One region of the Mesorhizobium sp. ESP-6-4 genome, then DNA from elsewhere that is predicted to be linked to it. Evidence: predicted binding sites of a transcription regulator. Region 1 holds the regulator's gene; each other region holds the start of a gene.
The links. Region 1 encodes LexA, which represses DNA repair genes until DNA is damaged. Its sites were predicted from a motif close to TGTTCNNNNTGTGTTCNG; they were not measured.

Region 1 (9,844 bases):
AACGCGGTTTCGCAAGCACAGACACGATGAGCGCTCTCAAGACACACATAGCCAAGGTCGCATCGGGCACCGCGCTTTCCTTCGAGGAGGCGCGCGAGGCGTTCGACATCATCATGTCGGGCGACGCGACGCCCGGCCAGATCGGCGGCTTCCTGATGGCGCTGCGCGTGCGCGGCGAGACGGTGGGCGAGATTTCCGGCGCGGTCGCCACGATGCGCGCCAAGATGCTGCGCGTCGAGGCGCCGCAAGGCGCCATCGACATCGTTGGCACCGGCGGCGACAATTCGCATTCGGTCAACATCTCGACCGCTTCGGCCTTCGTCATTGCCGCGGCCGGCGTGCCGGTCGCCAAGCATGGCAATCGCGGCCTGTCCTCGCTGACCGGCTCCGCCGATGTGCTGACGGCGCTGGGCGTTAGAATAGACATCCCGCCGGAGACGATCGGACGCTGCATCCATGAGGCCGGCGTCGGCTTCATGTTCGCGCCGGCGCATCATCCGGCGATGAAGCATGTCGGGCCGACCCGCGTCGAGCTCGGCACGCGCACCATCTTCAACCTGCTCGGACCGCTGTCGAACCCTGCCGGCGTCAGCCGCCAGATGGTTGGCGTCTTCCTGCCGGAGTGGATCATGCCCGTGGCCGAGACGCTCAAGGCGCTGGGCGCCGATCACGCTTGGGTCGTTCATGGCGACGGCTATGACGAGATCACCACCACCGGCGAGACCCAGGTGGCGGAGCTCGCCGGCGGCGAGATTCGCAGCTTTACCTTGACACCGGAAGCCGTTGGCTTGAAGCGGCACACAAAAGAAGAGCTGCGCGGCGGCGACGCGGCCTACAACGCCAAGGAATTGCGCGATATGCTTGGCGGAGCCGCCGGCGCCTATCGCGATACGGTGCTGATGAATGCCGGCGCAGGGCTGGTTGTGGCCGGCAAGGTGACGACGCTGGCCGACGGCATCGCGGCGGCGGCGCAAGCGATCGACAGCGGCCGCGCGCTTGCGGTGCTCGACAAGCTCATCGAGATTTCGAACGGATAGACCCTTGTCCGATATCCTGCGCAAGATCGAAGCCTACAAGCGTGAAGAGATCGCCGCGGCGAAGCTCGCCGTGTCGTTCGCCGAGATCAAGACGAAGGCCGGGGACGCCGAGCCGCCGCGCGGCTTCCTTGCCGCGCTGGAAGCCAAGCGCCGAGATGGCGGCTTCGCTTTGATCGCCGAGATCAAGAAGGCCAGCCCTTCCAGGGGCCTGATCCGGGCCGATTTCGATCCGCCGTCATTGGCACAGGCCTACCAGAAAGGTGGCGCCGCCTGCCTTTCGGTGCTTACCGACGCCCCGTCTTTCCAGGGCGCTCCCGAATTCCTGACAGCCGCTCGGGCAGCGGTGCGCCTCCCGGCTCTGCGCAAGGATTTCCTGTTCGATCCCTACCAGGTCTACGAAGCACGCGCCTGGGGCGCCGACGCGATCCTGATCATCATGGCGAGCGTCGACGACGCGCTTGCCAGGGATCTTGAAGCGACTGCCTTCGAGCTCGGCATGGACGCTCTGGTCGAGGTGCACGACGAAAAGGAAATGCAACGCGCGCTTCGCCTTTCGTCGAGGCTGATCGGCATCAACAACCGCGATCTCAGAACCTTTGAAACCAGCCTCGACGTTTCGGAGCGGCTGGCGGCCATGGTGCCGGCGGATCGGCTGCTGGTCAGCGAAAGCGGCATCTTCACACATCAGGACTGCCGCCGGCTGGAGAAGAGCAAGATCGGCACCTTCCTGGTCGGCGAGAGCCTGATGCGGCAGGCCGACGTGGCCGCCGCCACGCAACTGCTGCTCACCGGCAAGGCGCGTGCCGAGGCCGTTTGAGGATGGCCTCCCTTACTCATCTTGGCGCCAAGGGCGAAGCCAACATGGTCGACGTCGGCGACAAGGCCGAGACGACGCGCACGGCAGTCGCTGAAGGGTTCGTCTCCATGCAGCCGGAAACGCTGGAGATGATCCTGGCCGGCGACGCCAAGAAAGGCGACGTATTGGGGACTGCCCGTATCGCCGGCATCATGGCCGCAAAGAAGACGCACGAACTGATCCCGCTCTGCCATCCGCTGCTTCTGACCAAAGTTGGCGTCGAGATCGAGCCGGACCATTCCTTGCCAGGTCTCAAGGTCACCGCGCTCGCCCGCGTCACCGGCAAGACGGGCGTGGAGATGGAGGCGCTGACCGCCGCTTCAGTCGCCTGCCTCACCATCTACGACATGGCCAAGGCAGCGGACCGCGGGATGGTGATTTCCGGCGTCCGGCTGGTCGAGAAGACCGGCGGCAAATCAGGCGACTACAAGGCAGGTTCATAATGGCCTTGCTTCCGGTCACCGAGGCGCTCGAACGCCTGCTGGACGGCGTGACGGCTCTGCCGGGCGAGCGCGTTCCGCTGGCTGACGCGGCGGGTCGCGTGCTGGCCGAGCCGGTGGTCGCGCTGCGCACGCAGCCACCTTTCGATGCCTCCGCGATGGACGGCTATGCCGCGCGCTTCTGCGATGTCGCCTCGGCGCCGGCGCTACTCGAGGTCATCGGCATGGCGCCTGCCGGGCGCGGTTTCTCCGGAACTGTCGGGGAAGGCCAGGCCGTGCGCATCTTCACCGGGGCACCGTTGCCGGAGGGCGCCGACACGGTCGTCATCCAGGAAAACGTCCGCGATCTCGGCAATGGCAGGATCGAAGTGACGGAGCCGACCACGGAAGGACGCAATGTGCGTCGCCGCGGGCTCGACTTCGGCCAGGGCGACGTGCTGCTCGAAAAGGGCCGCGTGCTCGATGCAGCGGCCCTTTCGCTGGCGGCCTCGGCCAACCACCCAGCCCTGAACGTCGTGCGCCGGCCGCTGGTCGCGATCATCGCCACCGGCGACGAATTGCTGCCCCCGGGCAGCGCGCTCGGCCCCGACCAGATCATTTCGTCGAATGCCTACGGCGTTGGAGCCGCCGCCCAGTCGGTCGGCGCGCTCGCGCTCGATCTCGGCATCGCCGCCGACCGCCAGGAGGCGATTGCCGCGCTGGTCCGGAAAGCGGTCGAGGCGGACGCCGATGTCATCGTCACGCTCGGCGGCGCCTCGGTCGGCGACCACGACCTCGTCCATAGCGTGCTGACCGGCGAAGGCATGCAGCTCGATTTCTGGAAAATCGCCATGCGCCCCGGCAAACCACTGATGTTTGGCCGGCTTGGCCATATCCGCTGCATCGGCCTGCCCGGCAATCCGGTGGCAAGCATTGTCTGCTCGCAACTGTTCCTGAAGCCGCTGCTTGCCCGGCTCGGTGGCCGCGATCACCATCAGGATATGCGAACGGCTCGGCTTGGCACTGCGATGCGAGCCAACGACCTCAGGCAGGACTATGTGCGCGCGGTCGTGCGCGAGGACGCCGGCACCTTGGTCGCGACGCCTTTCGGAATCCAGGACTCCTCGATGCTGCGGATGCTCGCCGACGCCAACGGCCTGATCGTGCGCGAGCCCTTTGCGCCGGCGGCGGAAGCCGGCGCTGAATGCAGCGTGCTCATGCTTCGCTAGGCGTCTACGAGGTCGATCCTGATACGTCGACGAAGTCGATCGTAACTCTTATTCGTCGATCAACATACGGGTCAGAGGATGATCCGGGTCGGCGAGGCCATCGACAACGTTGAAATGATGCCGGTCCGGCTCGACCACTGAACGGGTGGAGGCGCCGAGCCCGGTCCAGATGTTGGCGAGCAACGCGCTCTGGCGCAGGAATTCCGCACGCTCGCCGCCGCCGGCCCAGCAGGTGATGCAGGCTCCCTGTCGAGGCCGCAACAATGCCGGGCTTTCGCTCCGCGCTTCCGGCTCGTCGATGTTCAGGGTCTCGTTCAGCGCTGTGAACATCAGCGGCCGAAGGTCGTGCAGGCCTGAAATCGAAACGACCTGGCGTATGCGCCGCGCCACATCGGATGATAGCGGTGAGACCGTGGTCACCATCCGGCTGGCGAGATGCCCGCCGGCCGAGTGCCCGGTCAGCATCAGCGGACCATCGACCATGGCCGCCGCCTTCTCGATCGCTGCCGCGGCCTCGCCGACTATGCCGCTGATCCTGGTCTGCGGGCACAGCGTGTAGGAGGGCATGGCGACGGCAAAGCCGCGGCCGAGCGCGCCTCCAGCCAGATGCGACCAGGAGCTCTTGTCCGACTCCATCCAATAGCCGCCGTGGATGAACACAACGAGCCCCTTTGGCGCCGCAGACGGGAGAAACAGGTCGAAGCGATTGCGCGGCGCTTCGCCGTAGATAACATCGAGCCGCGCCCTGCCCTCTGACTGCAGCCTTTCGCGGAATGCCCGCGCCGGCCCATCCCACGCCGCCGGCCAGCGGTCGCCGCCGGCGATATTGGCGCCATTTGCATAGGCGTCATCCCAGTCGACAATACGATGTCCCAGCAACGGTATCTCCGCGATCAGATCATTTGTTCGGCATCGCCGATTCAAAGTCAGGTAACGGTTGTTTTGACGGCAAAGCGCGCGTCTTGCCAGACGCCAGTGCGCAGGATGTCCTGCAGCACCTCGACTGCATTCCAGACATCGCGGTAGCCGACATAGAGCGGCGTGAAGCCGAAACGAATGGTGGATGGCGCGCGGAAATCGCCGATCACGCCGCGCTCGATCAAGGCGCGCATCACCTGGTAGCCATTTGAATGGGCGAACGAGACCTGGCTGCCGCGCTCAGCGCCTGAGCGCGGGCTCTCCAGCTCAAGACCGAAGCCGCCGCATCTGGCCTCGACAAGCCGGATGAACAGGTCCGTCAGCGCGACGCTTTTTCTCCGCACGGCCCTCATGTCGACATCGTTCCAGAGATCCAGCGCCCCTTTCAGCGCGCGCATCGACAGCACCGGCTGCGTTCCGCACAGGAACCGCCGGATGCCCGTGCCCGCAGCGTAGCCCTGCTCGAACGCGAAAGGCCGGGCATGGCCCCACCAGCCGCTGAGCGGCTGGCGAATGTCGCGGTGATGGCGGTTCGCGGCGTAGATGAAGGCTGGCGAGCCCGGCCCGCCATTGAGATACTTGTAGGTGCAGCCGATGGCGAAATCGGCATTCGAGCCGTCGAGATCCACCGGCAGCGCACCCGCCGTGTGGCAGAGATCCCAGACGATCAGCGCACCGGCTTCATGAGCCTTGCGGGTGAGCGCCGCCATGTCGCGCAGCCGGCCGGATTTGTAGTTGACGTGGTTGACCAGGATGACCGCGACGCGATCGTCAACCAGTTCCTCAATCGTCGGGGCATCGGTGCCTTCGAGCCGCAGCACCGTGCCGGGCCGCGTCGATGCGACGCCTTCCGCCATGTAGAGGTCGGTCGGAAAGCTGTCGCCCTCGGCAACGATCACCGAACGCTCGGGCCGCATTGCAAGTGCCGCATGCAGGACCTTGTAGATGTTGATCGAAGTCGTGTCGCAAACGACCGTCTGGCCGGGTTTCGCGCCGATCAGCCGTCCTAGCTGGTCACCCAGCTCGATGGGCATATCGAACCAGCCGGCGGTGTTCCAGGCGCGGATGAGATCCCGCGCCCATTCCTGCCTCGCGGCAGTCTCGATCTCGCTGAAGGCGTCCACCGAAGCGGCGCCCAGCGAATTGCCGTCGAGGTATATGATGCCTTCCGGCAAGACGAAGCGATCGCGCATGGCGCGCAGCGGATCCGCGGCATCCATCGCCTCGACTTCGGCGAGATCAGGAATTCCCCTCATTGTGCTGCCGCCTCCATTTCGATCTGGCCAAGGGGGTTGTCTCACCACCGTCGGCGACAGGGCAAGAACCTTTGGTCCTATGTTAGCTGGTCCATAGACGGCGAAGACTGCGGACCGGAACTTCGCCAAGGTTGGCATTTTGGATTCGTTTCGTTCACGCTGCCGCGCGCTTACGGAACGAGCCGACGTGATCCCATCCGCGGCTTCGTGATCGTGTCGGCGCTCTTGTTTCAGCTTACCGAAGCTCCAAAATCGAGCGGAATCAATGCCGCTGTCTACAAGGGGCGGCCAGGGCATCACCGGATGCGACATTGTTTCGGCAGCCTTAACAAATTCACTAAACTTTAAACGGTTGCGGAACACAACTGGAACAGATAGTGTTTGTTCTGGGTTTGTTTTTCTGATTCTGGTTTCAGAACCCGTGGGGGCCGCCGATGCTGACGCGCAAACAACATGAACTCCTGATGTTCATCCATGAACGCCTGAAGGAGAGCGGGATTCCTCCATCATTCGATGAGATGAAGGAGGCGCTCGACCTTGCCTCCAAGTCCGGCATCCACCGGCTGATCACTGCGCTGGAGGAACGTGGCTTCATTCGCCGGCTGCCGAACCGGGCGCGCGCGCTGGAAGTGCTGCGCCTACCCGACTCGATCGCGCCTGGCCTGAATGCCGCGAAGAAGTTTTCGCCGAGCGTCATCCAGGGCGGCCAAGGCAATCTCAGTCGCCAGGTCAAGCCGACGACGCCATCGCGCACCCCGACGCCAAGCAATGACGACGAGGCCGCGGCGGCCGTATCCATTCCGGTGATGGGCCGCATCGCCGCCGGCGTGCCGATTGACGCTATCCAGCACCAGACGCATTCGATCTCGGTGCCGCCGGACATGATCATGGGCGGCGAGCATTACGCGTTGGAGGTCAAGGGCGACTCGATGATCGAGGCCGGCATCTTCGACGGCGACACCGTCATCATCCGCAATGCCAACACCGCAAGCCCGGGCGAGATCGTGGTGGCGCTGGTCGACGATGAGGAGGCGACGCTTAAGCGTTTCCGCCGCAAGGGTGCCTCGATCGCGCTCGAGGCCGCCAACCCGGCCTATGAGACCCGGATCTTCGGACCGGATCGGGTCAAGGTTCAGGGCAAGCTCGTCGGACTTATCCGCCGCTACTGAGCAGAACTGCCCGGCCTTCTTCGCCCGGACGACAATCTATTGGGCCGGTGCGGCGGCTGGTTTTTCCGGCTGCTTATAGGGCGCCAGTCCCCTCGCCTCGCGCGTGTATTTCCGCTGCTCGTGCCAGGGTCGGTATGGTTCTACGACCGCGTAGCGGACGGTTGGCCGCGCGGTTGCCGATTGCGGATCGAAGAAAACGGCGGCGCTGCCGTCGCGCGCCAGCTGCCGCTTGGTGACGACGAGCACACGCGGATCGCGGCACGGGTTATAGGCCGTGGCGTCGTTGATGACGATGAGGTCGGCGAAGCCGCAGGCCGGCCGGGCGGTGTCGCGGGTCTCGGCGAGCGCGACGATCGCGCCGGAAGGATGCCGACCGATGCAGAGATCGCCGCTGCAATAGAAGGGCGAGCCGGGCGGCAGGTCGACGGGATCGGCAATGTCCAGCGTATCTTTGGCGAACCTTTCTGGCGGCACGATCTCCTCGGCTTTCAGCGCCCGTTTCCAGTTGTCGGTGGTGAACTCGTTGGAGCGTTCGCGATTGACGGCAAGCTCGCCGCCGCCGATCGGCATCGCCACCAGATGCGCATCCTCCGAGATAAGCACGTCCGGTGTGCGGACGTGCGGAATGGCCAGCAGCGCAGCGAGCGCGAAAGGTACGGCGGCAAGCCTCAGCCAAGTGGTAGCCATGGTCGCGATGACCAGCGCGACCGTCGCCAGCAGCACCGACTGGATCGAGATCAGCCCAACGGCGTCGACCGGTGAGCGCTCGGAAATCCATGCCGAAATGGCGATCATCGCCGTCAGGCCTTTGCCCATGACAAAAAGGAAAGGGCCGTCGAAGCCGAAGGGCATGGCCAGCGCGCTCAGCACGGCGAACGGCATGACGACCAATGAGACGATCGGCATGACCGCCAGATTGGCCAGCAGGCTGAGCGGCGACACCCGCTGGAAGTGCCAGATGGCAAACAACAATGTCGCGCTGCCCGCGATGAGCGACGTCACGGCGGCGCCACCCGCTCCAATTGCCAGTTTTCGCGATAGAAGCCCGAGAAACGAACGCTTTGCCGGCGGCGCGGTCGTTTTGCCGGCGCGATAGTCGGCAAAGCCGGCATAGGCGCCGACCAGGGCGGCGGTGGCGGCGAAGGACATCTGGAAGCTCGGGCCGACCACTTCATGCGGCGAGACCAGGATGACGGCGATGGCAGAGATCGCCAGGTTGCGCATGGTCAGCGCCGCGCGGTCGAAAAGCACGGCGACCAGCATCACGCCAAGCATGATGAAGCTTCGCTCGGCCGCCACCACGATGCCGGAGATCACGAGATAGGCGGCGATCGACGCCAGCGCGATGCCAGCGGCATATTTCTTCACCGGCCGGCGCGACGAGAAATCCGGAAACAGCGCGAAGGTGCCGCGTAGCAGGACCATGATCGTGCCGGCGACCAGCGCCATATGCAGGCCGGAGATCGAAATGATGTGGTAGATGCCGGTCCGCCGCATCGACTCGTTGATTTCGTCCGGAATGCCGGCACGAACGCCGACGATCAGCGCCGCCGCGATCTCGCCCTCGGAACCGCCGATGCTGCTCCTGATGTGGTCGGCAATTCCCTCGCGTGCGTTTTCTACGGCCGATGCCACACGTGCGCCAAACGGCACCTCCGTTGGCGCACTGGGGGTCGGCGCGACAAGTTTCGGATCGCCCAGGAAAAAGCCACTGGCGCCGATGCCGGCAAAATAGCTGTCGAAGGAAAAGTCGTAGCTGTCCGGCCGAACCGGACCTGTCGGCGGCAGCAGCTTGGCATAGCCGGTCAGCATCGACCCGGCCGCCATGCCGGAGGGGATCCTGCGCGCCGACAGCCTGATGCGGTCCGGCGCGTAGCGCAGCTTCGGACGTTCCGTGGATGTCAGATCTATGGTGAGCCGGACACGGCCGTTGGCCATCGCCTCGGCGGTGACGAGGCGGCCCGTCAGCCGTGTCTGGATTTCGGAACCCAGCATCGGGGTCGCCATCCGCCAGGTCTCCAGCTTGGCCGCGAGAAACCCCAAGGCGCAGAAAAACGCCGCCATGAAGACAAGATGCGTTCTGTGCCGGGAACGCGAGACCGCCGCGCAGACCGCCATCAGGGCGACCGCCGCAAGCGGCCTGTAGAGGTCCGGCTCGGCGCTCAGCGAGAAGTAACAGATCACGCCGACGGCCAGGAACGCCGGTACCAGCAGGAAGCCGACGCCGCGGTCGAGCTCGGTCGCGGCCGCTGTGCCTATGCTTCGGCGCAACGCGGGAAGCGAAACGCGGCCAAGCTGTCTGCGGATCCGGCCGACATTGGCTGTCGGCGAGGCTGGCGGTAACGTGCCGCCGCCAGGCGGCAGAAGCTCAGCTGGCGGGCGCGGCGCCGGAAGCGAAAGCGGCGCTTCCTCAGCGGGCACGGCATGAGCAAACATCAGGCGTTCGCTGACGCCTGCTGTCGTTCCCCCGCCCTCCTCCGCGCCCCGGCCACGTCCAGCCATCGGGTCTGCCCCTTGCGCCCCAGACCGCCTATGCTACATGAACGCCGGTCGCGTGGAAGTCTGCGCGAAACATGCATTTTTCAGCGCTTCCTCGAGAGTTCCATGTCCGACAAGGTCGTCACCCGTTTTGCCCCCTCGCCTACAGGCTACCTGCATATCGGCGGGGCGCGCACGGCGCTGTTCAACTGGCTCTATGCCAAGCACACCGGCGGCACGATGCTGCTGCGCATCGAGGATACCGATCGCGAGCGCTCCACCGAAGCCGCTACGGCTGCCATTCTCGACGGGCTGACCTGGCTTGGCCTCTCCTGGGATGGCGAAGCCGTCTCGCAGTTCGAGCGCGCGCCGCGTCACCGCGAAGTGGCGGAGCAGCTCGTGCGCATGGGCAAGGCTTATTACAGCTATGAGACGCCGGCGGAGCTGGAGGCGATGCGCGAGGCCGCACGTGCCAAGGGCCT
Region 2 (9,844 bases), on a different contig from region 1:
CCAGCGCCACCGCGTTCATGGCGCCGGCGCTGGTGCCGGACACCGCCGCGATCTCCAGCCGCCCGTCCTCTAGCAGCCGGTCGAGCACGCCCCAGGAAAAGGCGCCATGCGAACCGCCGCCCTGGAGCGCGATGTTGATCTTCTTCTTTTCCTCCGCCTTGCCGTTCTTCGCCATGGCGTTCCTTGTCTCGACGCGCCGGCCTACCGCAGCGTTGTTTGCACGGAGACGACGCAGTCAGCCTATGTTGCAGCGCAGCATATAGGGGCGAACCAAGGCAAGAACACGAACACACAAGCGTGATCATGGAATTTCCTCGCTCCACGAAATGGGCTACAGCATGCTGTGACTGGCGCGACTGATCAGGCCGAAGCTTGATTGCCGTGTGGTTCTCCCAATCCGTCGCTGCTCCGCAGCGCCACCTTTCCCCCCTCCGGAGGGAAAGGAAGGGAGCGTTGCTGGACGAGCATTGACGGCAAAAAGCTTGGCGCCTTTCCTCTACCCCTTCGATCGGGGGAGAGGTGGCTCGGCGAAGCCGAGACGGAGTGGGGGTCGACCAGCGCTGCATAAGACAAGGCATGCGCCAAGCTGCATGCACGCTATCGCCAAAGGCCAGCCGCTTGGAAAGGTGTGCATGCCGTAGCCGAGGTGGGGCGAGGAACCGAACCTCTCAAGCCACAAGATCGGGCACCGGCCCGACATAATGCGACTGTGGCCGGATGAGCCGCCCGGTCGCCTGCTGCTCGCGCGCGTGCGCAATCCAGCCGGCAACGCGGCCGGCGGCGAACACGTTGGAGAAGGCCTCCTTCGGGAAGCCGACCGCGTCCAGGAGGAGCGCTGTGTAGAATTCGACATTGGTCTGGATCGAGCGCTGCGGCTTGGCGATGCTGAGCACCTCGAGCGCCGCCTGCTCCACGGTTTCGGCGAAGGCCAACCTGCTACCCATCTCCTTGCTGCTCGTCTTGTTGCGCGAACCGAGCTGCCGCACGACCGTCTTCAGCGCATCGGCTCGCGGGTCGCGCACGCGGTAGATGCGATGGCCGAAACCCATGATGCGCTGGCCATGGGCGATCTCGTTGCGCAGCCATGCCGTGGCGTCGCCGCTGGCCTCGATGGCGTCCAGCATCTCGATCACCGGCCCCGGCGCGCCGCCATGCAGCGGGCCTTTCAGCGCGCCGAGCCCGGCCAGGATCGCCGAGGTCAGTCCGGCCTGGGTCGAGGCTACCACGCGGGTCGCGAAGGTCGAGGCGTTGAGCCCGTGGTCGCAGACCGTCACCAGATAGCTGTCGAGCGCCTTGGCAAGCGCCGGCGAGGCGGAGCCGGAGAGCATGCGCAACATGTCGCCGGCATGATCGGCCTTTTCGTCGGGAGCGACCGGCGGCTCGCCCCGACCAAGGCGCAGCAAGGCCGGCGTCAGCACCGCAGGCGCCGCGACCAGCCGCAGCGCATCGGCAAGCCCCTCACCGTCCGGCAGGATGGCCATGCCGGCCCGCATGCCGCTGTAGACGTCGAGCGGCGCCAGATGGGCAAGCATCGGCTGGACGCGATCGAACACTTCCACCCGAGCCTTGCCGATCGCCTCCTCCAGTTCGGCATCGCTCGGAAGGTCGTCGAAGAAGCCGTCGAACAGCAGATGCACCACCTGCGCGTAGCGCCGGCGGCCGGCGAGTTCCATCAGCGAATGGCCGCGGATGGTGAGGTGCCCACCCGCGCCATCGACGTCGGAAAGCACTGTGTCGGCCGCCACAACATCATCGAGCCCATTTGCCATGATCGTCTCCTTGACCTTTGGTGCATGACAATTAATGCTGCACAATCAATCCATCAATCTTGATCAAGACAATCAATGTAAGGTGTCGAATGACGGAATGGCTGACCCGGGATGAGGCGCTGGAGCGGCTCAATGTCCGTCCGCAGACGCTTTATGCCTATGTCAGCCGCGGCCGCATCGGCATGAAGCCGGACGAAGCAGACCCGCGCCGCAGCCGGTACCGCGCCGACGACATCGCCGCGCTCGCCACGCGCCGCGACCGCGGAAGGAGCCCGCAGGCAATCGCCGAAAGCGCCATCGCCTGGGGCGAGCCGGCGATTCCCACGTCAATCTCCACGGTGCTGCATGGTCGTCTCATCTATCGCGGCAGGGACGCGGTGGAGCTTTCGGCGACGGCGACGCTCGAGGAGACCGCCGAACTGCTATGGGCTTCCGCCCGTCCGGTATCGTTCGCCGCGTTGACCCCTTCGGCCGCCCGGCAAAGCGGCACGCCCACCGCCTTCGCCAGGCTTTCGGCGCTCGCCGCCGGAGGCTGGTCATCGCTCGGACGCAGGCCGGCGATGCTGCAGCAGGACGGCGCCGCCGCGACCAGCGCGCTGGCAACCGCGCTCGGTGCGTCGTCGGGCTCCGAACCCGTGCATATCAGGCTGGCGCAGGGCTGGTCGGTCGAAGCCGCCGGCGCCGATCTCATCCGCAAGGCGCTGGTGCTTTTGGCCGATCACGAGCTCAACGCCTCGACCTTCGCCGCCCGCGTCGCGGCCTCCACCGGCGCGCCGATCGCCGCCTGCCTGCTCGCAGGCCTTGCGACGCTGACCGGCCCGCGCCATGGCGGCGCCGGCGCGGCGGCGATCACGCTTGTCGAGGATGCCGGGCGGCTGGGTCCGGACGAGGCGATTGCACGCTGGCTCGCTCATGACCGGCCGCTGCCAAGCTTCGGCCACCCGCTCTACCCGGAAGGCGATCCGCGCGCGCAAGCGCTGCTGCCCGACCTGGAGATCGATGACGGGATCGTCCATCTTCGCGACGCCGTGCTCGCCGCGACCGGGCTGCATCCGAACATCGATTTTGCGCTGGCCGCGATGACGCGCAGCCTCAGCCTGCCGGCCGATGCGCCGTTCCGCCTGTTCGCGCTCGGCCGCAGCGTCGGTTGGACGGCCCATGCCGTCGAACAGGTGACCAGCAACAGGCCGATCAGGCCCCGCGCCCGTTACGACGGGTCGGTCGGGACTTAGTGGCGGCCGATGATGCCTAAGGTGAAGCGCTTGGCGCTTCGCCTTTAGGTGAAACGCGATAGGGTGTGTCGAGATTCAGGTCAGGCCGAGTCGAGAACGATGGCTTCCGAGAACCGGAGCGGAGCGTACTTGAAGTACGTGAGCACCGGAAGCGCAGGAAGCCGCCGTTCGCAGGCCGGCCTCACCTGAATATCGGCACACCCGTCAGGACATCGTGTCCAGCTTGCGCTGCATCGCCGCAATCTGCGCCTTCAATTCCTGCAGATCGTCGCCCTTCTCTTCCTTCTTCGCGGGCTCGGCGGCCGGCGCTGAATTGCCGCCGGCGGGCGGGAACGGCGTGAACATGCGCATGGCGTTCTGGAACATCTCGACATTGCGTCGCGTCTGTTCCTCGAGCGCCTTGATCGGCGTCTTCATCATGTCGATCGGCGTTTTCCCGAAGGTACCCTTGAGCTGCTCGCGAAACCGCTCCTGCTCCTTGGAGAAGGCGATCATCGATTGTTCGAGGAAGCTCGGCACGATCATCTGCATCTGATCGCCGTAGAAGGAGATGAGTTGGCGCAGGAACGGGATCGGCAGCATGTTCTGCCCGTCCTTGTTCTCCAGCTCGAAGATGATCTGCGTCAGCACCGGGTGCGTGATGTCGTCGCCGGTCTTTGCGTCCTGGACCGTGAACTCCTCACCCTTCTTGACCATCTCGGCCAAGTCCTCGAGCGTCACATAGGTGCTCGTGCCGGTATTGTAGAGCCGGCGATTGGCATACTTCTTGATGACGATCGGGTCGTCTTTTGCGGCCATCCGTATCCTCCCCAGGACACCGGCACCTCTAGGAGTAAGCGGCCGGTAACGATTGCGCCCTTTATCGAGGATACGCGCAAAAGCCTCACAATTCCAAGCGGTTTGTGCACTGCGGCATCAATTAATGCTGCAGGGCATGACAAAATTCGCCGCGCGGTCAACGTCATGTTGCCACAACCGGCGCGCGCCCTGCTTGCCGCGCATGGCGGCCATGCCCATTTCCGGTTTGACTCGGCTGCCTGAACCGGCAAGAAAGTCTTCAAGGATAGCCTAGAACACGACACCTCGAAGTCTGGAGAAGAAAATGTCCGCTTCCAATTCCATCGTCGTCGCCAGCGCCGCTCGCACCGCGGTCGGATCCTTCAACGGCAGTTTCGCCGCCACGCCGGCACATGAGCTCGGCGCCGTCGTCATCAGGGAATTGCTGGCGCGCGCGAATGTCGAGGCGGCGGAAGTCGACGAGGTCATCCTCGGCCAGGTGCTGACCGCCGCGCAGGGACAGAATCCGGCTCGCCAGGCCTCGATCAATGCCGGCCTGCCGAAGGAGACCACGGCCTGGGGCCTCAATCAGGTTTGCGGCTCGGGCCTGCGCGCCATCGCGCTCGGCATGCAGCAGATCGCCACCGGCGACGCCAAGGTGATCGTTGCCGGAGGCCAGGAATCGATGTCGATGTCGCCGCATGCCGAGCACCTGCGCGCCGGCGTCAAGATGGGCGATTACAAGATGATTGACACCATGATCAAGGACGGCCTGTGGGATGCCTTCAATGGCTACCATATGGGCAACACCGCCGAGAACGTCGCCCGTCAGTTCCAGATCACCCGCGAAGCCCAGGACGAGTTCGCGCTCGCCTCGCAGAACAAGGCGGAGGCTGCACAGAAGGCCGGCAAGTTCAAGGACGAGATCGTCGCCTTCACCATCAAGGGCAAGAAGGGCGACACAACAGTCGACCAGGACGAGTACATCCGGCACGGCGCGACGCTCGACGCCATGACCAAGCTGAAGCCCGCTTTCGACAAGGACGGTACGGTCACCGCCGCCAACGCGTCGGGCATCAATGACGGCGCCGCCGGCGCGCTGCTGATGACCGAAGCCGAGGCCGCGCGGCGCGGCATCACCCCGCTGGTGCGCATCGCCGCCTGGGCGACCGCCGGCGTCGATCCGGCAATCATGGGCACGGGGCCTATTCCCGCTTCGAAGCGGGCGCTGGAGAAGGCCGGCTGGTCGGTCAAGGACCTCGACCTCGTCGAGGCCAACGAGGCGTTCGCCGCGCAGGCCTGCGCCGTCAACAAGGGCATGGGCTGGGATCCCTCGATCGTCAACGTCAACGGCGGCGCCATCGCCATCGGCCATCCGATCGGCGCTTCGGGCGCCCGCGTCTTCAACACGCTGGTCTACGAGATGCGTCGCCGCGGCGCCAAGAAGGGCCTTGCCACGCTGTGCATCGGCGGCGGCATGGGCGTTGCAATGTGCGTGGAAGCGCTGAACTGAGCGAATAACGAATAGGGAGTAGCGAATAGGGAAAACGGCGTCGGCGCAGCAGGCTTCAATCCCCTACTCGCTATTCGCTACTCCCTACTCGCTCCTCCGATCAACAGGGAGGAGCACACATGACCAAAGTAGCAATCGTCACGGGCGGAACACGCGGCATCGGCGCGGCGATATCGGTCGCCTTGAAGACCGCCGGCTATTCGGTCGCGGCGAACTATGCCGGCAATGACGAGGCGGCCCAGAAATTCAAGGCCGAGACAGGTATCCCCGTCTACAAATGGTCCGTCGCCGACTACGAGGCCTGCGCCGCAGGCATCAAGCAGGTGGAGGCCGATCTCGGCCCGGTCTCCGTGCTGGTCAACAATGCCGGCATTACTCGCGACACCATGTTCCACAAGATGACGCCCGCACAGTGGAAGGAAGTGATCGACACCAACCTGTCCGGCGTCTTCAACATGACGCATCCTTTGTGGAGCGGCATGCGCGACCGCAAGTTCGGCCGCGTCATCACCATTTCCTCGATCAACGGCCAGAAGGGTCAGATGGGCCAGGTCAATTATTCGGCCTCGAAAGCCGGCGATATCGGCTTCACCAAGGCGCTGGCTCAAGAGGGGGCTCGCGCCGGCATTACCGTCAATGTCGTCTGCCCCGGCTACATCGCCACCGACATGGTCATGGCCGTGCCGGAAAAAGTACGGGAGTCGATCATCGCTCAGATCCCGGTCGGTCGCCTCGGCGAGCCGGAAGAGATCGCGCGCTGCGTCGTCTTCCTGGCTTCCGACGAAGCCGGCTTCATCACCGGCTCGACCATCACCGCCAATGGCGGTCAGTATTTCGCCTGACACCCCAGTAGGTCGCCCGACACCATTTACCGCCAAAGGCGGCTCCGGCACCGGAGCCGCCTTTTTTGTTCGCCGGCAGGCCGGCGCGACACCTTGCCTCAATTCGGCACGCAAAAGTTAACGGCCGCAGCCACGCTCTGTGCATAACCGCTGCGACAAGCTGTGAATCCTCGGTGGGCGAGCTGTGGATAACACCATATCTAGGGGTGAACAAACCGGGAAAACCGCCAGATCGCTGATTCGTCGCCGATTCGTTCCGGCTTTGGCCGGAAAGTTAACAGTGGACGATGCAAACGTCACCGAACTCGTTAAAGGCGATTAAGAAAAGTCAACAATTTCATAAACTTGAAGTCTGCGCTCAGCTCGGGTCTGACCATTGCCCGGCAAAGGTTAACGGCGCTTCGCATCCGGCAGAGGCCAAGCAGGAATTGGGCCAATTCGGCGATTCAGCATGTGGTGAGACTCACCGTCAAAAAATCCACATATAGCCGTGAACAAACCCTGAATCAGAACGAGTCACCGATTCGTCGCTGATTCGTTCCAGACTCGTTCCAGCTGTTAACAAGCGGCCGATTTTGGCTGCTCCCTCCGGCATAGCCAGTTCGCGAGGGAACATTCCGCTTTCGCTTCACGCCCGAAGTCCCTATGTGTCGCCTGTCACACGCGGCGGCAGCGCCGTGCTTCAGACTACGGGCGGCAGAAACCTTAATCCGAGCCGATGAACATCCAGCCGAAACACTCCCACCCGCTGATCCTTTCGGGCCGCGACGTGACGGCCGTGCTGGGCCCGACCAACACCGGCAAGACGCATCTCGCCATCGAGCGCATGGTCGCGCATGAAACCGGTGTCATCGGCCTACCGCTGAGGCTGCTCGCCCGCGAAGTCTATGCGCGCGTCTGCGAGAAGGTCGGCGCCCATAAGGTGGCGCTGATCACCGGCGAGGAGAAGATCGTGCCTGCCGGCGCGAAATATTCGGTCTGCACCGTCGAGGCGATGCCGCGCGAGACCGACGCCGCCTTCGTCGCCATCGACGAGGTGCAGCTCGCCGGCGATCTCGAGCGCGGCCATATCTTCACCGATCGCATCCTGCATCTGCGCGGCCGCCAGGAGACGCTGCTCCTGGGCGCGGCCACCATGCATGGCATCCTGCAGCGCCTGTTGAAGGGCGTGTCGGTGGTGACGCGGCCGCGGCTGTCGCACCTTGCCTATGCCGGCTCGAAGAAGCTCACCCGGTTGCCGCGGCGCACGGCGATCGTCGCCTTCTCGGCCGACGAGGTCTATGCGATCGCCGAGCTGATCCGCCGCCAGCAGGGGGGTGCTGCCGTCGTGCTCGGCGCTCTTTCCCCGCGTACCCGAAACGCTCAGGTGGAGATCTTCCAGTCCGGCGATGTCGACTATCTCGTCGCCACCGACGCCATCGGCATGGGCCTGAACCTCGACCTCGATCACGTCGCCTTCGCTCAGAACCGCAAGTTCGACGGCTATCAATACCGCAACCTGACCGCCGCCGAGCTTGGCCAGATCGCCGGCCGCGCCGGCCGGCACCTGCGCGACGGAACGTTCGGCGTCACCGGCCAGGTCGACCCATTCGACGAGGAACTGGTCGCCAAGATCGAGGGACACGATTTCGATCCGGTGAAGGTGCTGCAGTGGCGCACCGCCGATTTCGACTTTTCCAGCCTCGATGCGCTGAAGCGCTCGATCGAGGCCAATGCGCCTGTCGAAGGGCTGACCCGCGCGTTGCCGGCGGTGGATGCGCAGGCGCTGGAGCAGCTATCGCGCGACGGCGACATCCGCGGCTTGGCCACCGGCAAGGAGCGCGTGGCGCTTCTTTGGGAAGCCTGCGCGCTCCCCGACTATCGCAAGATCGCGCCGGCACAGCATGCCGATCTTATCGCCTCGATCTATATGGACCTTGCGCGTCACGGCCATGTCGATGAGAATTACATGGCCGAGCAGGTGCGGCGCGCCGACACGACGGAAGGCGATATCGACACGCTGTCGCACCGGATCGCGCAGATCCGCACTTGGACTTTCGTCTCCAACCGCCCCGGCTGGCTGGCCGATCAGCTACACTGGCAGGAAAAGGCGCGCGAAATCGAAGACAGATTGTCGGATGCGCTGCATGAGCGGTTGACGAAACGCTTCGTAGACCGCAGGACTTCCGTCCTCATGCGGCGCCTTAGAGAAAATACCATGCCTGAAGCCGAAATCAGCCCGTCCGGAACCGTCCTCGTCGAAGGCCATCACGTCGGCGAGTTGCAGGGGTTCCGCTTCACCGCCGACCAGAGCGCCGGCGGCGAGGACGCCAAGGCGGTGCGCACCGCCGCTCAGAAGGCGCTCGCGGCCGAGTTCGAGCAGCGCGCCGAGCGCTTTGCCGCCTGCGCCAATGGCGACCTGGCATTGGGCTCGGACGGTGTCCTGCGCTGGATCGGCGCGCCGATCGGCACGCTGGTCGCCGCCGATGAGGCGCTGAAGCCGCGCCTGGTTCTGCTTGCCGACGAGCAGCTGACCGGCCCCGCCCGCGACAAGGTCGCGGCGCGCGCCGAGCGTTTCGTCAATTTCCAGATCGAAACGCTTTTGAAGCCGCTGGTCGACCTGAAGAATGCCGACCAGCTCGCCGGCATCGCGCGCGGCATCGCCTTCCAGCTGGTCGAGCATTTCGGCCTGATCAATCGCCGCGACATCGCGGAGGAGATGAAGTCGCTCGACCAGGAAGGCCGCGCAGCGCTTCGCCGCCTCGGCGTCCGCTTCGGCGCCTACCATGTCTTCGTGCCGGCGCTGATCAAGCCGGCGCCGGCTGGCCTGGTGACGTTGCTGTGGGCGCTGAAGAACGACGGCAAGGACAAGCCCGGCTTCGGTGATGTGGTGCATGCGCTGGCTTCCGGCCGCACCTCGGTCGTCATCGACCCGACCTTCGACAAGACCTTCTACAAGCTCGCCGGCTACCGCAATCTCGGCCGCCGCGCCGTGCGCGTCGATATCCTCGAGCGGCTTGCCGACCTCATCCGCCCGGCGACCAACTGGAAGCCCGGCCTCGGCCAGCGTCCGGACGGCGCCTATGACGGTCACGCCTTCATGGTGACGCCGCCGATGATGTCGATCCTCGGCGCCACGGCCGATGACATGGAGGAGATCTTGAAAGGTCTCGGCTATCGCTCGGAGGCCAAGCCGGCCGCCGAGGTTAAGGCGAAGCTCGACGCGCTGGACGACGCCGCCCGCGAAGCGGCCGCGGCCAAGCTCGCCGCGGATAATGCCGTGCGCGCCGCGCGGGAGGCAGAGGCACAAGCCGCGGCAACTGATACGGTCGCGGAGGCAACGGTCGAGGGCTCGGAGCCGGCTGCCACCGAAGCTCCGGCTGAAGCCGTCGCGGAAGTGGCAGCGGACCCTGCCACGGTAGAGCCGGCAGAAGCTCCGGCCGAGGTTACGGAAGAGGCAGCAGCGGTGGAAGATGCCGCAGCGGTGGACATTGCGGCAGCGCCCGAGTCGGCCGAAAGCGCCGACGCTCTTACCTCCCCCCACCACCAGGTGGAGGATAGTGCCGGCGGCGAGGCGCCAGCCGAAGCCGAGGAACCAAAACCTGTACTCCTGTGGCGCCAGGCGCGTTTCGACCATCAGCGTCCGCGCCATCGCCACGACAACCGTCGCGACAATCGCCCGCGCGGCGCCCAGCCCGCACGCGAGGCAGGCGCCGCAAGCGGTCAGCCCGG
Region 3 (9,844 bases), on a different contig from region 1:
GCTCTGCTCCTGGTCTTCAAATAAGAGCCGGCGCTGACGAAAGGGGCCGCATGGTGCGGCCCGTTCTAGGGACAGGGGAATGAGATGTTCGTGACATCTGCCTATGCGCAAGAAGCAGCGCCGGCCGCGGCCGAGGGGGATACGCATGCCGGCACTGCCGTGCCTGCCGCGGAGCATGAAGCGTTCCCGCCGTTCGATGCCAAAACCTTCCCGTCGCAGATCCTGTGGCTGGTCATCACCTTCGGGCTCTTTTACCTGTTCCTGAAGCGGGTTGTGATGCCGCGTCTTGGCGGCATCATCGATGTCCGCAACGACCGCATCACCCAGGACCTCGACCATGCCGCAAGGCTGAAGGGCGAGGCGGACGCCGCGGTTGCTGCCTATGAGCAGGAATTGGCGGAAGCCAAGGTCAACGCCAACAAGATCGGCCAGCAGGCGAACGACGCCGCCAAGGCGCAAGCCGAGGGCACGCGCAAGAAGCTCGAGGCCGAGCTTGAGAAGAAACTTGGCGAGGCCGAGGCGAGCATCGCCTCGATCAAGGCCAAGGCGATGAAGGAAGTCGGCACTATCGCCGAGGACACGACCTCGGCCATCGTCGAGGCGCTTGTCGGCGGCAAGGCCGACAAGGCCGAAATCGCGGCCGCGGTCAAATCCGCGAGCCGGTGAGGAGCGGGATCATGGACGCCACATCACTCGCCACGCTCTGGGCCACCATCGCCCTGATCATCTTCCTCGGCGCCGTCGTCTATCTGAGGGTGCCGGGCATGCTTGCCAAGTCGCTCGACGCCCGCGCGGCCAAGATCAGCAGCGAGCTCGAAGAGGCACGGCGCCTGCGCGAGGAGGCCCAGCAGCTGCTGCGCCAGTATCAGCAGAAGCGCAAGGAAGCCGAGAAGGAGGCCGCCGACATCGTCGCTGCCGCCAAACGCGAGGCTGACTTGCTTGCCTCCGAGGCGGCCAAGAAGACCGAGGACTATGTCGCCCGGCGCACCGCGCTTGCCGAGCAGAAGATCAGCCAGGCCGAGCGCGAGGCGGTCAGCGAAGTGCGCGCCACCGCCGTCGACATCGCCGTCGAAGCCGCCCGCACGCTGCTCGCCGCCAAGGTCGACGTCAAGACCGGCGCGGATCTGTTCAAGTCGGCGCTCAATGATGTGAAGGCCAAGCTGAACTGAGCTGACTTCGAAACTTCGAACTCAAAAGCTGCCTGGGCAACCCGGCGGCTTTTTTGTTGTTTGAAAAGGGAGCGCGGCGCCTGAACTGCTGATCTCCCCCCTTGTGGGGGAGATGCCCGGCAGGGCAGAGAGGGGCGCGAAGGATCGCGGCGTCTCATTCTGTGCGCTGGGTCGAGTGCAACTTTGCGAGAAGTTCGTGCTACTGGCTGACAGGCTGGCGGGACAGCGCCCCCCTCTGTCCTGCCGGACATCTCCCCCACGAGGGGAGATCAGCTAACTACTCCAGCCCGGCGAGGCTCTCTTCCTCTTCCGCCATCTCAACCCCACCCAACCGGAACGGCGCGAACGAGGCCCGGTGGAGCCGTGCCACCGGCCCATGCGCCTCGATCGCGGTGCGGTGGCGGACCGTCGCGTAACCCATATGCACTTCGAAGCCGTAGTGCTCGTGATGTCCGCCGCAGCCGCACATCATGCGGTCGCGCATCACCTTGGCGACGATCGAGGCGGCGGCGATCGATTGCGAGCGCTGGTCGCCCTTGATGAGTGCGCGGCCTTCGCAGGCGAGACCTGGCGGTATGTCGCGGCCGTCGGCCATGGCGAGCTTCGGCCGCAAGGACAGGCCGGCGGCGGCTCGGCGCATCGCTTCGAGGCTGGCCTTCAGGATGTTGCTTTTGTCGATGCCTTCGGCGCTGATCGAAGCCATCGAGATGCTGAGCGCCGAGCCGAGAATTTTGAGAAACAGCGCCTCGCGCTGCAAATGGGTGAGTCGCTTGGAATCGTCGAGGCCTTCGGGAATATTGGCGGGGTTGAGCACCACCGCGGCGGCCACCACCGGACCGGCGAGCGGACCGCGGCCGGCCTCGTCCATGCCGGCGACCGGCCACAGCCCGTCGGCTATCGCTTTCGTCTCGATCGAGAAGTCGGGCTTCTCGACCATTTCAAAGAGAAGCGGAGAATCGGAACGCGCGCGAGCCATGGTGCGGCGAGGTTCGCATCGGCTCCGATTCTCCGCAAGTCCTTCCGGGTCGGATGGGGCGTCGGACCGGGAAGGCACCGTCTCACAGCCGGGGGACAGGGGCCGGACGGAATTTCGAAACGAATGGCAATTCCAGACCGAAAATCGCTTTGCCTGGAAGTGCTTAGCGCCGGCCGCCATGGCCGGTGCTGGCGTCAAAGCAGCATCAGCTGCTCGCCGGCACTGGCGCCTGCGACGAATTGGTCGGTGCGAAGCTGCCGTCGCTCGACATTGAGGCCGAGCCGCTTGGCGGCGATCTCGAAGCGCCGGCCGATCTGCCAGGCATAGGGACCGGCGCCCTTCATGCGCTTGCCCCATTCGGAATCGTAATCCTTGCCGTCGCGCATCGAGCGGATAAGCGACATCACATGCCGGTAACGGTCGGGATAATGGCGCAACAGCCAGTCCTTGAAGATCGGCGCCACTTCGAGCGGCAGGCGCAGGATGACGTAGCCGGCCTCCCGCGCGCCGGCGGCTCTAGCCGAATCGAGGATGCGCTCCATCTCCGGATCGGTAAGCCCCGGAATAATCGGCGCCACCATCACCGACGCCGGGATGCCGGCGTCCGAAAGCTGCCTGATCGCCTCCAGCCGCTTCGTCGGCGTCGAGGCGCGTGGCTCCATCGTTCTCGCCAGCATGCGGTCGAGCGTCGTCACCGACAGCGCCACCTTGGCAAGGCCGCGCTCGGCCATGCGCGACAGGATGTCGATGTCGCGTGTCACCAGCGCCGACTTGGTGACGATGCCGACCGGATGGCCGCGCGCTTCCAGCACTTCCAGGATCTCGCGCATGATGCGGTATTGCTTCTCGATCGGCTGGTAGGGATCGGTGTTGGTGCCGATGGCGATCGTGCGCGGCTGGTAGCCCGGTTTCGACAATTCCCTGTCCAGCATGCGCGCGGCATCCGGCTTGGCGAACAGCTTCGATTCGAAATCGAGCCCCGGCGACAGGCCCATGAAGGCATGCGTCGGCCTGGCGAAGCAGTAGACGCAGCCATGCTCGCAGCCGCGATAGGGGTTGATCGAACGGTCGAAGGAGATGTCAGGCGACTCGTTGCGCGTGATGATGGTGCGCGGCTTTTCGACCTGCACTTCCGTCTTGAACGGCGGCAGTTCCTCCAGCGAGTTCCAGCCGTCGTCGAACACATGCCGGCTGATCGGCTCGAACCGGCCGGACGGATTGATCCCGGCCGAGCGGCCGCGATTGCGATCGGGCCGCACGCGCAAGCCGCTCTGCTCGATCATCGCGTTCGCCATCTCGGCTCGGCCTGCTCCGAAAGCGGCAATGTCGGCGCGCACGATCTGTTCCATTTTCGCCCTCTCCCAGGGACTGTCGGCAGGCTGTCGAATCGCTCTGTTCATGAAACTATTCCTATTTCGCCGAAGAGAACAAAGCAAGAACTTTTTCGCTTGAAGCGCGCAACTGGCGCATCGCCGCACTTTCCGCTATTCGGCTAAAATGCTCAGCGTCCTTATCGAAACCCGCAACGACGAAGAGGGGCTTGCCCGTACGCTCGCCTCGCTGGTCGGCGGCGCGGTCGAAGGCGTCGTGCGCGACGTGATCGTCTGCGATCAAGGCTCGACCGATCAGACGCACCGGGTGGCCGAGCATGCCGGCTGCCACTATGCGACCGGCGGGATCGGCGCCGGTATCGGCCAGGCCAAGGGCGACTGGCTGCTCCTGCTCGAGCCGGGGGCGCGGCTCGCCGAGGGCTGGATCGACGAAGTCGTGGCGCACACCGCGAAACAGACCATGCCGGCGCGCTTTTCACGCGCCCGCGCCAACCGTGCGCCTTTCCTGGCCAGGGTGTTCTCGAGCAATCGTGCGCTGGCCGAGGGGCTTGTCATCAGCAAGCGTCAGGCCTCGGCTCTGGCAAAGAGCGCGCGCAGCGCCGAAGCCCTGGCGCGCGGCCTGGCGACCAGAAGGCTGAACGCCGAAATCTGGATCGCGCCGCCGAAATGATGCCCCGCCGTGCCGGCCGGGCGCCTTAACTGAGCTTTACGAGGTGGGCTTGCCGCCGCGCCTGAGATGCTCGTCCAGCCGCGGCATGATCTCGACGAAGTTGCAGGGCATGTGCCGGTAGTCGAGCTGCGCCTTGATGATGCCGTCCCAGGCGTCCTTGCAGGCGCCGGGCGAGCCCGGCAGCACGAAGACGAAGGTGGCGTTGACGACGCCGCCTGTTGCCCGGCTCTGGATCGTCGAGGTTCCGATCTTGTCGTAGGAGATGCGGTGGAAGACTTCCGAAAAGCCGTCCATGCGCTTTTCGAAGATCGGCTCCAGCGCCTCCGGCGTCACGTCGCGGCCGGTGAAGCCGGTGCCGCCGGTGGTGATCACGACATCGATGTTTTCGTCCTTCGACCAGCCAAGCACCTTGTCGCGGATCTTGTCGCGGTCGTCGGTCACGATATCGCGCGCGGCAAGGCTGTGGCCGGCTTCCGCGATGCGGTCGGCCAGCGTCTGTCCGGATTTGTCGTCGGCGAGGCCGCGCGTGTCGGAGACGGTAAGCACGGCGATGCGCACCGGAATGAAGGGCCGGCTTTCGTCAAGCTTCGCCATTGCTCACCTCCATGCTGCGCGTCGCGGCAACGAACCAGTCGGGGTGGCGGGCGCGGATCTCGATCGCCGCGCGTTTTGCAACATTGCCGGTCTCGAACAGGCCGAAACAGGTGGCGCCCGAGCCGGACATGCGCGCGAAGGCGGCGTCGGCTTTTTTCAGTGCCTTGAGCGCCTCGCCGATCGCAGGTTCGATCGAACGCGCGGCAGGCTCAAGATCGTTGCGCGTCGTCTCCAACCAGTTGCGGATCGTGTGGAAGTCGAAGCGCTTCGGCAGCGGCGGCAGCGCCTCGCTGTCGCGGCTGGAGAGCGCTTTGAACACGTCCGGCGTCGAGACCGCGATGCCCGGATTGACCAGCACCAGGCCAAGCGCAGGAAAGGCGGATAGCGGCGAGACTTCATCGCCGATACCGCGTGCGATCAGCGGCTTTGATTTGAGGCACATCGGCAGGTCGGCACCGAGCGAAAGCCCGATCCGGGCCAGCGAATTGTCGTCGATATCGAGCTTCCAGAGCCGCGCCAGAGCGTTAAGCGCGGCCGCCGCGTCGCTCGAGCCGCCGCCGACTCCGGAGGCGATGGGCAGGTTCTTCTCCAGCCGGATGGCGACCGGCGATCCCTGTTGCATGCCGGCTTCCCGGCGCAAGGCATCGCGCGCCTTCACCACCAGATTGTCGCCGTCGAGCGGCAGCCCGGCGGCATAACGGCCGGATACCGAGAATTCATCCTGCTCGGCCCGCTCGATCTCGAGCCGGTCGCCGAAGCGGGTGAAGACGGCAAGGCTGTCGATGAGATGGTAGCCGTCGGCGCGCTGTCCGATGACATGCAGCGCCAGGTTGATCTTGGCAGGCGCAAGCCACGTCCGGACCTCTGTGCCGGGCTCCAGGATGTCGGCTGCTGGCGAGATGGGATCAGTCCTTGGCGAGACGATATTCGCCGGTCTTGGGGTCCTTGACCAGCGTGCCCGTCGTGCCGTTCGCCGCCTGTCTTTCGGTACGCCGGATCTTGGCCGTCACGCGTTCGGCCTCGCGCACGAAAGCGCGGTAGCCAAAGTAAGCGGCGGCGCCGACAACGGCGAAGAAAATGATCTGCGGCATCTCTAAAACTCCTCCCGCGTCCTCGCGGCAAGGCCGGCCGAATGGGTCGGTCAAGCGGCCATGCTAGCCGCATTCATGGCTTTTTCAAAGCCCGAAGCGCGCCCATAGCGCGCGCTCTTCCGCCGCATCGAGCACGCCTCTGGCGGCGGCCGCCGCGATGTCCGGCGCCGAAACGCGCGAGCCGAACAGGCCGAAACGGCCGAACAGACCGCGCGGCGCGGTGATCAGCTTGAGCTGCGTCTTTTCGCCGAAACGGGTCTTGAGCACGCTGCGCATATCGCCCAGCGCATCGACAAGGCCGAGCTCGAGGCCGCGCTTGGCGGTCCAGAACAGGCCGGTGAACAGGTCCGGGTCGTCCTTGAGCTTGCTGCCGCGCCGTTCCTTGACGAGGTCGATGAAGGTCTCGTGCACTTCGAGCTGCAGCGCCTTCAGCCGTTCGACGTCCTCCTCCTTCTCGGGCTTGAACGGATCGAGCACGGCCTTGTTCTGGCCGGCGGTGTGGACGCGCCGCTCGACGCCGATCTTCTTCATCAGCTCCGGGAAGCCGAAAGAGGCCGAGACCACGCCGATCGAGCCGACGATCGAGGACGGGTCGGCGAAGATCTCGTCGCCGGCAACCGCGATCATGTAGCCGCCCGAGGCCGCCACGTCCTCGACGAAGACCAGCACCTTCTTGTTCTTTTCCGCCGCTAGGTCGCGGATGCGCTTGAAGATCAGCCGCGACTGCACCGCTGAGCCGCCCGGCGAATTGATCGAGATGGCGACCGCCGGCGCGTCGAAGCTGAACGCCTTTTCGATCAGGCCGGCCGTCGAGGCGAGCGACAGGCTCGGCCGGAACTGGCCTCCGCCCGCCATGATGGGACCTTGCAGCCGGATGACCGGAATGGTGACGACTGTCGAGCGCCAGGATTTCGGCAGCAGGCGGTTGAAAAGGCGTTTCACGAACGATTGTCTCCGGACAAAAGGCAAAGGAGCAAGATGAGATCAGGTCGGTTGGTCTGTTTCACGGGCGCAGCGTCATCCTGCTTGGGCATGTAAGGAACTCGCCGGCCAACGGCAATGCCGCATCGCCAGCCAGCGCATGTCGCGCAAAAGTGTGCAGCGGTTTTGCGAAAAAGACATGCATAAAACAAAAACTTGAAGCGCGTCGCTAAAATCCATTTCAACGCGACGCGCTTCAAGGATCAATCGCCGAACAGCGATGCTAGGCCGTTGTTGATCATTTCCGTCCGCTCCGCCGGCCCGTTGCCGGACGGCCCGTGCAAGATGAGCGGCGGGCGGATCGACAGTTTTCCGCGCGCGCCGAGCACCGCCCTGACGACGATGCGGATCGCCGCCGCATCCGGCCGCGGATGCACGCACAGCAACTCGGCATCGCCGAAGCGTCCTTCGATCGCGTTCAGGATGGCAACCAACTGCTCGGGCCGCGCGATGACGGCCAGCCCGCCGCGCGGCCTGGCGACGGCGGCGGCGCTCCTGATCCAGCGCTCGAACAGGCCGTCCTCCGCCACATGCGCCTCTCTGCGCAACGCGTCGGGCGTCGAGCGATCCTCGGCCGCGTTGAACGGCGGGTTCATGATGACGAAGTCGAAGGAGTTGTCGGCAAGCCCGGCCTCGGTCCGCGCTCGACCGGTCAGCGTCACGTCGGCGGTCAGCACCGAGGCGCGGTCGCCGAGATGGCCATTCCCGGGATGCGAAAGCGTGGCAGTGGCGAACCCGGCCATTTCGGCGGAGCGCTCGACGAGCACGGCCTGTGCCGCTGGGCAGCGCGACAGCACGGCAAGGGCGGCGGCGCCGGCGCCCGCGCCGAAGTCGGCGAGCCGGCCGGAAAAGCCGGACGGCACGGCGGCCGCCAGCATCATGGCGTCCATGCCGGCGCGATGACCGCCGCGGCTCGGCTGCACCAGCCAGAAGCGCCCGCGATGGAAGGCATCGATCGTGTGAGCCGGCGTATCCGGGACGGGGGCGGTGCTGGCTCCCATTATTTTTTGCGGATCTCGTTCTCGATGCCGGCATCCTTGAGGATGCGCCGTGCGGCATCGACCTTTTCGGCATCGACCATCACGCGCCGCGGCAGGATGCCGAGCGAACCGTCGAGCACGCTCATATTCTGGTCGGCGACGAAACAGGCGATGCCGGCGTCGCGCATCAGCGATTCGACAAAGGAGATGACGACGGCGTCGTTAGTGCGGACAAGCTCGATCATGAAACGAAAATCGCAGGTTGTGGCGTTCGTGTAAACGTGCGCGTGGACACTCCGTCGGCGGAGCCGCGCTAATTCGCCTCTTGCCGTGCCCGGTTGCACCGCCCTAGAGTCGGCGAGGGACCAAGGGTGCGTCAGATTGACGGGAGTTGTCGTGGTGGGTGTCGTTCTCAACATCGAAGGCAAGCGGGAACCCGCTTCCATCAAGGATTTGATCGATCTGACAGCCGCCGATATGGGGCGGGTCAACGAGCTGATCCTGTCCAAGGCCGGCTCCGACGTCGAAATGATCCCGGAGATCGCCAATCATCTGATCTCCTCCGGCGGCAAGCGGCTCAGGCCCATGCTCACGCTCGCCGCCGCGCAGATGTTCGGCTATTCCGGCGAAGGCCATGTCAAGCTCGCGACCGCCGTCGAATTCATGCACACGGCGACGCTTCTGCATGACGACGTGGTCGACGAGAGCGCGCTGCGCCGCGGCAAGAAGACGGCGCGCATGATCTGGGGCAACCAGGCGAGCGTGCTCGTCGGCGATTTCCTGCTCGGCCAGGCTTTCCGCATGATGGTCGAGGTCGGCTCGCTGGAAGCGCTGGACATCCTGTCGGCCGCAGCCTCCATCATTGCCGAGGGCGAGGTCATGCAGCTGGCCGCCGCCAAGAACCTCGAGACCACCGAGGACGAGCATTTCGCCGTCATCAAGGCCAAGACGGCGGCGCTGTTCTCGGCCGCCGCCGAAGTCGGGCCGGTCATCGCCCAGGCCTCGCGCACCGATCGCGCCGCGCTTCGTTCCTACGGCATGAATCTCGGCCTTGCCTTCCAGCTCATCGACGACGCGCTGGACTATGGCGGCTCGAGCAAGGATCTCGGCAAGAATGTCGGCGACGATTTCCGCGAGGGCAAGGTGACGCTGCCGGTGATCCTCGCCTACCGGCGCGGCACCAAGGCCGAGCGCACCTTCTGGAAGCGCGCCATCGAGGACAACGTCGCTGACGATGCCGGGCTTGAAAAGGCTATCGGACTGATGGCCCGCCACGGCGCCATCGCCGATACGATCGGCCGCGCCCGCCATTTCGGCGAGATCGCCCGCGACGCGCTGGCGCCGCTGGAGGCGACGCCGCAGAAGTCGGCTTTGATCGACGTGATCGATTTCTGCATCAGCCGCGTCAACTGAGCCCGCGGATCCGGCACATTTGGGTCCGCCGGGAAGGGCGCCTGTGAATCCCGCGCCGGCCGTCTCGACAAACGGCGGTCCGGCAAATTATCTATAAAATATGGCCAGCAAAGAAGACACGATCGCCGTCCGCATCAGCAAGGAACTGGCGGACCGCATCATTTCGGGCGCCATCGAGCCCGGCTCGCGGCTGCGCCAGGACCATGTCGCCCAGGAATTCAACACCAGCCATGTGCCCGTGCGCGAGGCCTTCCGGCGCCTGGAGGCTCAAGGATTGGCGATCGGCGAACCGCGCCGCGGCGTGCGCGTCGCCTCTTTCGATCTCGGCGAGGTCAGGGAGGTGGCCGAGATGCGGGCGGCGCTCGAAGTGCTGGCGCTGCGCCATGCCGTGCCGCATCTGACGGCGTCGATCCTCGATCAAGCCGAGGAGGCGACCAAGGCCGGCGACAAATCCCGCGACGTGCGCTCCTGGGAAGAGGCCAATCGCACCTTCCACCGGCTGATCCTGGCGCCCTGCAGCATGCCGCGCCTGCTCTCCACCATCGACGACCTGCATGCCGCGAGCGCGCGCTTCCTTTTCGCGGCCTGGCGCTCGGAATGGGAAACCCGCACCGACCAGGATCATCGGGCGATCCTGAG

Region 2: LB523_RS08680 (helicase-related protein) is a predicted target of LexA. The motif match lies at 6,670-6,687, and genes of this name have one in related genera.
Region 3: LB523_RS05180 (PA0069 family radical SAM protein) is a predicted target of LexA. The motif match lies at 3,569-3,586, and genes of this name have one in related genera.

What each region holds. Positions count from the first base shown of each region.
Region 1 covers NZ_JAIUGS010000010.1:46,261-56,104, reverse strand. Annotated here, with positions in the region: gene LB523_RS18930 (peptidylprolyl isomerase) at 1-30, shown strand, start outside; gene trpD (anthranilate phosphoribosyltransferase) at 27-1,037, shown strand; gene trpC (indole-3-glycerol phosphate synthase TrpC) at 1,042-1,854, shown strand; gene moaC (cyclic pyranopterin monophosphate synthase MoaC) at 1,857-2,336, shown strand; gene glp (gephyrin-like molybdotransferase Glp) at 2,336-3,541, shown strand; gene LB523_RS18905 (alpha/beta hydrolase) at 3,590-4,420, opposite strand; gene kynU (kynureninase) at 4,468-5,715, opposite strand; gene lexA (transcriptional repressor LexA) at 6,150-6,884, shown strand; gene LB523_RS18890 (ComEC/Rec2 family competence protein) at 6,921-9,386, opposite strand; gene gltX (glutamate--tRNA ligase) at 9,489-9,844, shown strand, end outside.
Region 2 covers NZ_JAIUGS010000003.1:322,586-332,429, reverse strand. Annotated here, with positions in the region: gene LB523_RS08710 (patatin-like phospholipase family protein) at 1-175, opposite strand, end outside; gene LB523_RS08705 (citrate synthase/methylcitrate synthase) at 669-1,769, opposite strand; gene LB523_RS08700 (citrate synthase family protein) at 1,859-3,001, shown strand; gene phaR (polyhydroxyalkanoate synthesis repressor PhaR) at 3,206-3,799, opposite strand; gene LB523_RS08690 (acetyl-CoA C-acetyltransferase) at 4,104-5,291, shown strand; gene LB523_RS08685 (beta-ketoacyl-ACP reductase) at 5,411-6,133, shown strand; gene LB523_RS08680 (helicase-related protein) at 6,852-9,844, shown strand, end outside.
Region 3 covers NZ_JAIUGS010000002.1:302,655-312,498, forward strand. Annotated here, with positions in the region: gene LB523_RS05160 (F0F1 ATP synthase subunit C) at 1-24, shown strand, start outside; gene LB523_RS05165 (F0F1 ATP synthase subunit B) at 85-666, shown strand; gene LB523_RS05170 (F0F1 ATP synthase subunit B) at 678-1,169, shown strand; gene LB523_RS05175 (ribonuclease HII) at 1,447-2,145, opposite strand; gene LB523_RS05180 (PA0069 family radical SAM protein) at 2,340-3,494, opposite strand; gene LB523_RS05185 (glycosyltransferase) at 3,643-4,146, shown strand; gene moaB (molybdenum cofactor biosynthesis protein B) at 4,183-4,740, opposite strand; gene LB523_RS05195 (4-(cytidine 5'-diphospho)-2-C-methyl-D-erythritol kinase) at 4,727-5,620, opposite strand; gene LB523_RS05200 (NfeD family protein) at 5,646-5,831, opposite strand; gene LB523_RS05205 (S49 family peptidase) at 5,916-6,773, opposite strand; gene LB523_RS05210 (tRNA1(Val) (adenine(37)-N6)-methyltransferase) at 7,016-7,813, opposite strand; gene LB523_RS05215 (DUF2007 domain-containing protein) at 7,813-8,037, opposite strand; gene LB523_RS05220 (polyprenyl synthetase family protein) at 8,192-9,205, shown strand; gene LB523_RS05225 (GntR family transcriptional regulator) at 9,306-9,844, shown strand, end outside.